Regions from separate parts of the Streptomyces sp. NPDC001822 genome, predicted to be linked through region 2. Evidence: riboswitches for the same ligand, from Rfam matches in the RefSeq annotation. Region 2 holds a riboswitch; the other holds the start of a gene.
What was found. Region 2 has a riboswitch for cyclic di-AMP ahead of ACFYY2_RS06350 (NlpC/P60 family protein). Riboswitches for the same ligand answer to the same signal wherever they lie in the genome.
Positions count from the first base shown of each region.

Region 1: linked by a shared signal. The riboswitch ahead of ACFYY2_RS00530 (peptidoglycan DD-metalloendopeptidase family protein) and the one ahead of ACFYY2_RS06350 (NlpC/P60 family protein) in region 2 are both predicted to bind cyclic di-AMP.

Region 1 covers NZ_JBIATW010000001.1:109,452-114,187, reverse strand. Annotated here, with positions in the region: gene ACFYY2_RS00540 (STM4011 family radical SAM protein) at 1-651, shown strand, start outside; gene ACFYY2_RS00535 (SGNH/GDSL hydrolase family protein) at 667-1,494, opposite strand; gene ACFYY2_RS00530 (peptidoglycan DD-metalloendopeptidase family protein) at 1,658-2,521, opposite strand; cyclic di-AMP (ydaO/yuaA leader) riboswitch at 2,526-2,685, opposite strand; gene ACFYY2_RS00525 (tyrosine-protein phosphatase) at 3,097-3,921, shown strand; gene ACFYY2_RS00520 (DUF6126 family protein) at 3,984-4,163, opposite strand; gene ACFYY2_RS00515 (helix-turn-helix domain-containing protein) at 4,250-4,736, opposite strand, start outside.
Region 2 covers NZ_JBIATW010000002.1:431,902-436,637, forward strand. Annotated here, with positions in the region: gene ACFYY2_RS06340 (NlpC/P60 family protein) at 1-912, opposite strand, end outside; gene ACFYY2_RS06345 (hypothetical protein) at 1,270-1,623, shown strand; gene ACFYY2_RS06350 (NlpC/P60 family protein) at 1,731-2,885, opposite strand; cyclic di-AMP (ydaO/yuaA leader) riboswitch at 2,884-3,042, opposite strand; gene pcrA (DNA helicase PcrA) at 3,299-4,736, shown strand, end outside.

The sequences.
Region 1 (4,736 bases), on a different contig from region 2:
CTCAGCGGCCGTACCGCATGGCTGGCGGAGGCGGACCGGGACAAGGTGGCCCTGTGGTGCACCTACCACCCGGGCCAGACGCCCTACGAGCGGTTCCTCGGCCGGTGCCGGGAGCTCACGGCTCTCGGGGTGCGCCACAGCGTCGGGATCGTCGGCCTGCACGAGCACCTGGCCGAGGCCCGCCGGCTGCGCGCCGCGCTGCCGCCCGAGGTGTACCTCTGGGTCAACGCCGCCGAGGGGCACACCTATACCGACGAGGAGGCGGCCGACTGGACGGCCCTGGACCCGCTGTTCCCCTACAGCAGGCACCCCCACCGCTCGGCGGGCCTGCCCTGCCGGACCGGTGAGTCCGTCGTCTCGGTGGACGGTGACGGGACGGTGCGGCGCTGCCACTTCGTCCGCGCCGAGCTCGGCAATCTCTACGACGGCAGCTACCGTGACGCCCTCGGCCCGCGCGGCTGCCCGCTCGAGGTGTGCGACTGTCACATCGGCTATGTGCACCTGGAGACGCTGCCGCTGTACGACGTCTTCGCGGGCGGCGTGCTGGAGCGGATACCCGCCCGTCCGGTGCGGATACCCGCTCCGGACGGGCTCCCCGTGTCCGCGGATCCGGCGGCCCGGCCGCTCCTGCCCGTCGTCAGCGTCTCCTGAGGACCCGACGAGCCGTCAGAGCGGCAGCAGGTCGGGGCGTTTGGCCTCCACGTGGTCACCGGAGGACTCACCGCGCAGCCGTCGGCCGATCCACGGGACGAGGTACTCCCGTGCCCAGTTGATGTTGTCGCGGCGCGCTTCCAGGGTGCCCCGCTGCGCCTGCGGGGGCCACGCCTGGTCGGGGTCGGCGGGCACGTCGAGTCCGAGGACCTGGGCGGCGCGGAGCGCGACCCGGGTGTGACCCTCGGGCGAGAGGTGCAGCCGGTCGTTGTCCCAGGCCCTCCGGTCCTGCACGGAACGCAGGGACCACAGGTCGAGAACCGGGCAGTCGTACCGGTCGGCGATGGACCGGACGTGTGCGGTGTAGGTGGCGATCTTGCCGCGCAGGTGCCTGAGCACGGGGATGCCGCGGGTGTCGAAGCCGGTGGTCACCATCACCGTTCCGACGGCCTGGGTGAGGTCGGCCACCGCGCGTTCGAAGCGCTCGGCCACGTCGTCCGGGTCCGAGCCCGGGCGGAGGATGTCGTTGCCGCCCGCGCAGAAGCTGACCAGATCAGGGGCCAGCTGCTTCGCGCGGGGTACCTGTTCCTCGACTATCTGGTCGAGGAGTCGTCCGCGTACGGCGAGATTGGCGTACCGGAAGATTCCGTGCGGGTCGTCCACCGGGCCGGCCATCGCATCGGGAACCGGGAGCTGGTCCGCGAGGAGGACCGCGAAACGGTCCGCCCAGCCGACGAGCCTGCCGTCCGGGCCGGGGTCCCCGACGCCCTCGGTGAAACTGTCGCCAATCGCTGCGTACGACCCGATGATGCCTCGTTGTTTGTTTCTCGAATCGTCTGCCACAAGGGCTTATCCTGCACCCTCGAATGTGACCTACGCGACCGTAATAAGGGGTTGACGGGTGGTGACAAAGACCACCCGGTCAGGTTTTGGTAAAGCCGGAATAAGCCGAGGGGCGATGCGCCGTCGCGCATCGCCCCTCGACCGGACCCCTGGGTCATGTCCCTCAGATGGTGACGCCGTGCGAACGCAGGTAGGCGATCGGGTCGACGTCGGAGCCGTAGCCCGGGCCGGTGCGGACCTCGAAGTGGAGGTGCGGGCCGGTCGAGTTGCCGGTGGTTCCGGACAGGCCGATCTGCTGGCCGCCCGTGACGGTCTGTCCGGCCGAGACCTCCAGCGAGGACAGGTGCGCGTACTGGGAGTACATGCCGTCGCTGTGCTGGATGACGACCTCGTTGCCGTACGCACCGCTCCACCCGGCGGAGACGACGGTGCCGGGTCCGATGGAGCGGACGCTGGTGCCCGAGGCGGCCTGGAAGTCGGAGCCCGTGTGGTAACCGCTGGACCAGCTGGCGCCGGCCACGTGGTACTGGGTGGTGACGGTGGGGTGCTCGACCGGAGCCACCCAGCCGGAGGCGGTGGCCTCCGACGCGGCGGTGGTCTTCTCGGCCGGAGCGGCCTTCTCGGCGGCGGGCGCGGCCTTCGCGGCCGGCTTCGCGGCGCCGGACGCCTTGGCGCCGAGGGTCAGCTTCATACCCGGGACGATCAGGCTCGGGTTGCCGCCGATGACGTCGCGGTTGTCCTTGTACAGCTTCTGCCAGCCGCCCTTGACCTTCTTGGCGGTGGCGATCTTCGCGAGGGAGTCGCCGGAGACCACGGTGTAGGTCTTCGGTGCGTCCTTCGCGACGGCGGCGGGCGCGCTCCGGGTGACGGCGGCGGACTTCACCGCAGGGGACGCCGGCTCGGCCGCGTGGGCGCCGGTGGCGCCGATCAGCGGGAGGGCGAGTACGGCGCCGCCGGCCCCTGCGGCAAGGATGCCTCGGGAGAGCGGACCGGACTTCTTACGACGGTGCTTGCCGTGTGCGGGCATGGGGAATTCCTCTCCGGCGCCTGCGAGGTGAGCTGTCGGGTTCGGGCTGGAGATGCCCGGCCGCGTGGTGACGCGTCTTGACCCCGAGCCGTTCCGGATCGCTCCGGCCGGCGACTTACCTGGTTCCCCCGCTCCTGCCACGCGTGAGTCGGTGCGGATTCCGGGCGGCGGCAGGATTCGGCGTTCCGTCCGGATTGAGCGTGACCGTAGGCGAGCGAGGACTCGGGTAACAAGCCTCGGATTCCCGGCCGGAATCCCCGATTCAATTCCGTTATGGAATTCCCGTCACACTCCGTGGATTACGGATCTTGGTTTTCCGTAAGGCGTCCGGAATACCCACGGGCACCTTCACCACACACCGTCACGGATATGATCCCGCTCACCCGCCTCCCCTCATGTCCCGCACAATCAGGGCATGTTCCAGTAAATGCACCAATACGGACATCACACTGCCCGCTCCTCCGCACAGGGCGATACGGCGGGGACGCGACGCGTGCGCGATGCAGCCATGTCGTATCGTCGCGAGCGTGTCCCGTCGGCGAGCGGCGCCGGCGCCAGACCCTCCAGGAGCCCTTGTGACGCAGCTGCCAGAGGTCCCCCCGGCCGGCCCCGAGCCGACGGACGTGGACCTGACCGGTGTCCGCAACTTCCGCGACGTCGGCGGGCTCCCGACGAGCGACGGCCGCACCGTCCGCTTCGGGCGCCTCTTCCGCAGCGGGCACCTGGCCCACGCCACCGAGGCCGACGCCGCGTTCCTCGCCGGACTGGGCCTGCACACGATCTTCGACTTCCGCAACGCCGCCGACCACAAGCTCGACGGACACGACGTGGAACTGCCCGGCGTCCGGAACGTCAGCATCCCGCTCTCCGACCCGGCCGACGGCGCGGAGTTCTGGCGGCTGGTGCGCGACGGGAACATCCAGCAGCTGCGCTCGATCCTGGCCGACGGCAAGGGCACCGAACGCATGGTCCTGTCCTACCGCTCGATCATCACGGACCGGACTGCCGAGCACAGCCGGGTCCTGCACGCGCTGGCCGAGGACAGCGTCCCCGCGCTCATGCACTGCGCCGCGGGCAAGGACCGGGCGGGCCTGTCGGTCGCGGTCTCGCTGCTCGCGGTCGGCGTCGAGAAGGAGGCCATCGAGGCCGACTACCTCAAGTCCAACGACGCCCACCGCCGCTACAAGGTGCACCGCAGCGACACGTCGCCGGTGGGCATGTCGGAGGAGGTCATGGAACTGCTCAATCCGCTCTTCGGCGCCCACCGCGAATATCTCGACGCGGCGTTCGACACGATCGAGGAGACCTGGGGCAGCACCGACCGCTACCTCCTCGAAGGGCTGAAGATCAGCCACGAGACGCGCGAGAAGCTGCGTGAGCGCCTCGTCGAGGGCGCCTGACGGCGACGGAGCGGGCCCTGCCCGGCCGTGGAGGGAGACGGGCAGGGCCGGCAGTCGGGCTCTCAGCCCTTGCCCGCCACGGTGAAGAGCAGGAAGAGGAAGGCCGCGACGACGTGTCCGGCCACCAGGTAGGCGATGAGCCGGATGACGACCCCTCGGGGCATCCGCCGCTCCTGTGTGTCCCGGTCGTCCCCCGGCCGGGGGCGCGGGGTGAGCGGGTCGTAGTACTCGGAATCGGACATGTCAGCCCTTCCTTGCGGCCCCTGGGAGACCGGAGCGACGGCACTCCGGCCTCCATGAGCGGCCGAAGCGGGAACGATACGTGAGGTCAGAGCCGGACCGCGGGCCCGAGGCACAGCTCGGCGGCCGGGCTCTGGAGCAGCGTGTGGACGAACAGCAGGCTCGCCCCGCCGCGACCGAGGGCCGCGATCCGGTGCGGGGTGAGGGAGTCGAAGTGGGCGCTGTCGCCCGCACCGAGGTCGTGCACGGTTTCCCCGAGCACGACCCGCAGCCGCCCGTCGAGGACGTACAGCCACTCCTCGCCGGGGTGGACGCGCACGAGTTCGCTCTCGGTACCGTGGGGGACGTGGACGCGCAGCGCCTGCATGGCGCGTCCCGAGCCGCCGGCCTGCCGGTAGAGCCAGCCGCCGGACCCGTCGCCGAGTGCGTCGTCGATCGGTCCGCCACGGACGATCGCGTCACGTTCGGGCGGCATCTCGCCCAGGAGCTCGGAGACGGTCGTACCGTAGATCCGGGCGAGACCGAGCAGCATCGGCAGCGAGGGCTGGCGGCGCCCGGTCTCGAGCCGGGAGAGG
Region 2 (4,736 bases):
TTCGGAGCGGGAGACGCGCTGTCCCGCGTTGATCTGGGTGTACGTCGTGCGTGGCAGGGACACGCCCGCGGCACGCCAGGCGGCCTGGGTGAGCCCGGAGCAGTCGTAGGCGGACGGGCCGGTCGCCCCCCAGACGTACGGCTTGCCCAGAGCGCCGTAGGCGAAGTCGACGGCCTGCGCCGCGCGGGCGTTGGGGGCGTTCACGGAGCCGCGCGGGGTGCTGCGGTCCGCGCGGACGGGGCCACCGCCGTGGGAGGCGTCGGCGGAGCGCTCGTAGTCGGCGCGCTGCGCGGCGGTGAGGGTGGCGAGGAGCGCGCGGGCGTCGGACAGCTTGGTGCGGACCGCGTTCTTGTGCTTCTCCAGATCGGCCCGGCGGGCGGCGAGGACGGAGAGCTCGTCCTCCGCCTCGGCCCGCAGTTGCGCGATGTCGTTGATCTGCCGGCGTACACCGTTGAGGGCGCCGGCCTGACGGTCGCCCGCCCGGTCCTCGAACGAGGCGCGTTCCAGGTATTCGTCCGGGTCCGAGGAGAGCGCCAGCCGCACGGCGGGGTCGACGCCGGCGCTGCGGTACTGGGCGGCGGCGAACGAACCCAGTGCGTCGCGGGCGGCGTTGAGGCGCTCGGTCCTGCGGGCCGCCTCGTCGCGCAGGGCGTCGAGGGACTTCTCCGAGGCCGCGGCCTTCTCCTTCGCGCCGTTGTACCGCTCGGTGGCGGCCTCGGCGTCGTGGTACAGCCGGTCGACCTTGCTCCTGACCTGGGCCGGGGTGAGCTGGGGATCGGCCTGGGCGGCACCCTCGAAGGCGGTGGCGGACGCCGCGCCGGCGAGAGCGAGGGTGGCGGCGGTGCGGGCAGCAGGCCCGGTGAACAGGCGCTGCTTGGGCTTGCGGTGAGCGGCGGTGCGATGGGCGGCCACGGGGGTGGTGCGTCCTTCCGTTCGACTGCCCGCCGGGGAAACCGGCGGGCCCGCCCGGGTCCGGCGGCGGGCCACCACAGGGGGAGTGGCCCGCCGCCGGATTTCCTGGCGGGGCGACCGGGGTGCCGCCCGGTACGGGGGCGGCGGTAACGAATCGGTCACCTGGGACGTGACGCTAAACCCGGGGCACGGGGAAGAGGCGTAATGACAGCTATTGCCCTCAGATGCAGTTTCGTTTCCATGGGATGACCGGGAAATTCAAGCGGAGTCCGGCAATTCGCGCAGTCCTCGCGCCAACTCATCGTTAAGTCATACCTGGCCGAAGAGTGCTGATATGGCCGCGGCTAGGCTGCGGCCATGGACGTACTCATCAATGTCTTCGTGGCCTTGCACATCATCGGGATCGCCTCCCTGCTGGGCGGATTCCTCACCCAGATGAAGGCCATGGGCGCGGGCACGGCCCGTTTCGTCCCCGCCATGCTGCACGGCGCGCTCACCATGCTCGTCACCGGTATCGCCCTCGTCGGGCTGAACCAGGCCGACGACCAGCACGTGAACAACGTCAAGATCGGGATCAAGCTCCTGATCCTCGTCGTGATCCTCGCGCTGGTCTACGTGAAGCGCGACGACGAGAAGGCCGGCAAGGGCGCCTTCGCCGCGGTCGGCGGGCTCACCGTCGCCAACATCTTCATCGCCACGCTCTGGACCTGAGCGGCCCGCGCGGACGGAGGAGGGGCCCGGGGATCTCCCCCGGGCCCCTCGCGCGTGTGGGGCCTCCGTGAGCCGTGCGCCCGCCGCGCTCCCGGAGGGAGCGGGTCTCAGGCCGGGCGCACGCTTCCGTAGATCGGCATGTAGTAGATCGACTCCTCGCGGACGTTCGCACCCGGCTTGGGCGCGTGGATCATCATGCCGTCGCCCTTGTAGATGCCGACGTGGCTGATGTCGTCGTAGAAGAACACCAGGTCACCGGGTTTCAGGTTCGCCGTCGCCACCCGGGTGCCCACCTCGACCTGGTCCCACGTCGTGCGGGGCAGATTCACCCCGGCCGCCTTCCAGGCTGCCTGGGTGAGCCCGGAGCAGTCGTACGAGGACGGGCCCGTCGCCCCCCAGACGTACGGCTTGCCGATCTGGGCGCGAGCGAAGGCCAGGACCTTCTCGGCCTTCGAGGCGTAGCCGCTGTCCGAGCCGGTGCCGGAGCCCGAGCCGGTCGTGGTGCCCTGCCCCGCGGTCCCCTCCTTGGCGCGCTCGGACTCCGCCTTGTCGGCGGCGGCCTGCTTCCGGGCCAGGTCCTCGGCCTTGCGCTTGGCCTCCGCCTCCTTCTTGCGTTCCAGCTCGGCGAGCCGCGCCTTCTCCTCGGCGGTCAGCTTCGACAGCAGCGAGCGCGCCTCGGTGAGCTTCGTCTGCACCTGCTGCTTGCTCGTGCGCAGCGAGGCCTGCGACTCGGTCAGCTTCTCCAGGCTCTTGGTCGCCTCGACGCGCTTCGTCGCGGCTTCCTTCTGCTGCGTGCGGAACTCGTTGACCGTCTTCTGCTGCTGGCTGGTCATCCGGGCCATCAGCTGGTCCTGGTCGAAGTACGACTGCGGGTCGTCCGCCAGGAAGAACGTCGCCGTCGGGGCGATCGCGCCGCTGCGGTACTGGGCGGCGGCGTAACTGCCCAGCTCGCGGCGCGTCTCGTTCAGCTTGTCGGCCCGCTGGGCCGCCGCCTCCAGGAGCGCGTCCACCTTGGAGCGCTGCTCGGCGGACGCGGACTTCGCCCGGTTGTATTCCTGCGTCGCGGTACCGGCCTGCCGGTAGAGGGCGTCTACCTTCTTCTGTACTTCCTCGATGCTGGGCTTGGGCTCCGCCGGGGCCGCCGTCGCGCTCTGGGTGGAGAGCAGGGTGACGGAGGCGAGCGCCGCGGTCGTGAGACCGACGGCAGGGGTGGTCGTGCGCACCCGGGTGCGCGGCTTGCGATGCGACGCCAAGGCCGGCATCTCCTTCCGTGGACCGCCTACCGGGTTAGCTGTCGGGTTCGGGCGGAACGGAAGGCTGCCCTACGGCCCGGTGGAGACGGGCCGATTCACCCCGGTGATGCGTGTGGGTCCCCGGTTCCGGGCACCTCGCGGAGCACGGATTCGGCGGGGGTGCCCGTGCGGCGTGGTTCGCCTGAAGTGGGTTCGGGACACCCGTCGGAGCACGCTAACCAACCCGTGGTGCTCCTGTGAAGGTTGATGGCCGATATGCCCGATACATTTCCGTGACCTTCTGCGGCAGCCGGTCCGTCGGGCCGGTACAGCCCTCCGGAACTCACGCACCGTGGGCGAACCGTGCCGGTGAGCGCACAGTGGGGGTCCGTGCGGCCGATCCGGCCCGGGCTGTCGGTGCGGCCGCCTAGACTCGTGAAGCGATGAGCAGCCTCTTTGACGACAGTTTCCTGACCGGCCTCCAGAACGCTGAGGAAGGCCCCCCGCCGCCCCCCGAGGAGCACGCGCCCGAGGCGGTGCCGGAGGGCCTGTTCCAGGACGTCTTCGACAGCCCGCCGCCGCCCCGTGACGCGTACTACCGCGACGGTGCCCCGCGTCCCGTCGTCGACTCCGCGGCGCTGCTCGACGGGCTGAACACCGAACAGCGTGCCGCCGTCGTGCACGCCGGGTCCCCGCTGCTCATCGTCGCCGGAGCCGGTTCCGGCAAGACCAGGGTGCTCACGCACCGCATCGCGCACCTGCTCGCCGAGCGCGGGGTGCACCCGGGCCAGATCCTCGCGATCACCTTCACGAACAAGGCCGCGGGCGAGATGAAGGAGCGCGTCGAGGACCTCGTCGGCCCGCGCGCGAACGCCATGTGGGTCATGACCTTCCACAGCGCCTGCGTGCGGATCCTGCGCCGCGAGTCCAAGCTCCTCGGCTTCACCTCGTCGTTCTCGATCTACGACGCCGCCGACTCCAAGCGGCTCATGGCGCTGGTCTGCCGTGATCTCGACCTCGACCCGAAGCGCTACCCGCCGAAGTCGTTCACGGCGAAGGTCTCGAACCTCAAGAACGAGCTGATCGACGAGGAGACCTTCGCAGGTCAAGCGACCGACGGTTTCGAGAAGACGCTGGCCCAGGCCTACGCGCTCTACCAGGCGCGGCTGCGCGAGGCCAACGCCCTGGACTTCGACGACATCATCATGACGACGGTGCACCTGCTCCAGGCGTTCCCCGACGTCGCCGAGCACTACCGCCGGCGCTTCCGCCACGTCATGGTCGACGAGTACCAGGACACCAACCACGCCCAGTACACGCTGGTGCGCGAGCTGGTCGGCCCGGCCGGAGAGGCCGACGCCCCGGGGGAGCTCTGCGTCGTGGGTGACGCGGACCAGTCGATCTACGCCTTCCGCGGCGCGACCATCCGCAACATCCTCCAGTTCGAGGAGGACTACCCGGACGCGAAGACGATCATGCTGGAGCAGAACTACCGCTCCACCCAGACGATCCTCTCCGCCGCCAACGCCGTCATCGAGCGCAACGAGAGCCGCCGCCCCAAGAACCTCTGGACGAACGCCGGAGCAGGCACCCGGATCGCGGGCTACGTCGCCGACACCGAGCACGACGAGGCGCAGTTCGTCGCCGACGAGATCGACCGGCTGACGGACGCCGGGGAGGCGAAGGCGGGCGACGTCGCCGTCTTCTACCGCACCAACGCCCAGTCCCGTGTCTTCGAAGAGATCTTCATCCGTGTCGGGCTGCCCTACAAGGTCGTCGGCGGAGTGCGCTTCTACGAGCGCAAGGAGGTCAGGGACGTCCTGGCCTACCTCCGGGTCCTCTCCAACCCCGAGGACACCGTCCCGCTGCGCCGCATCCTCA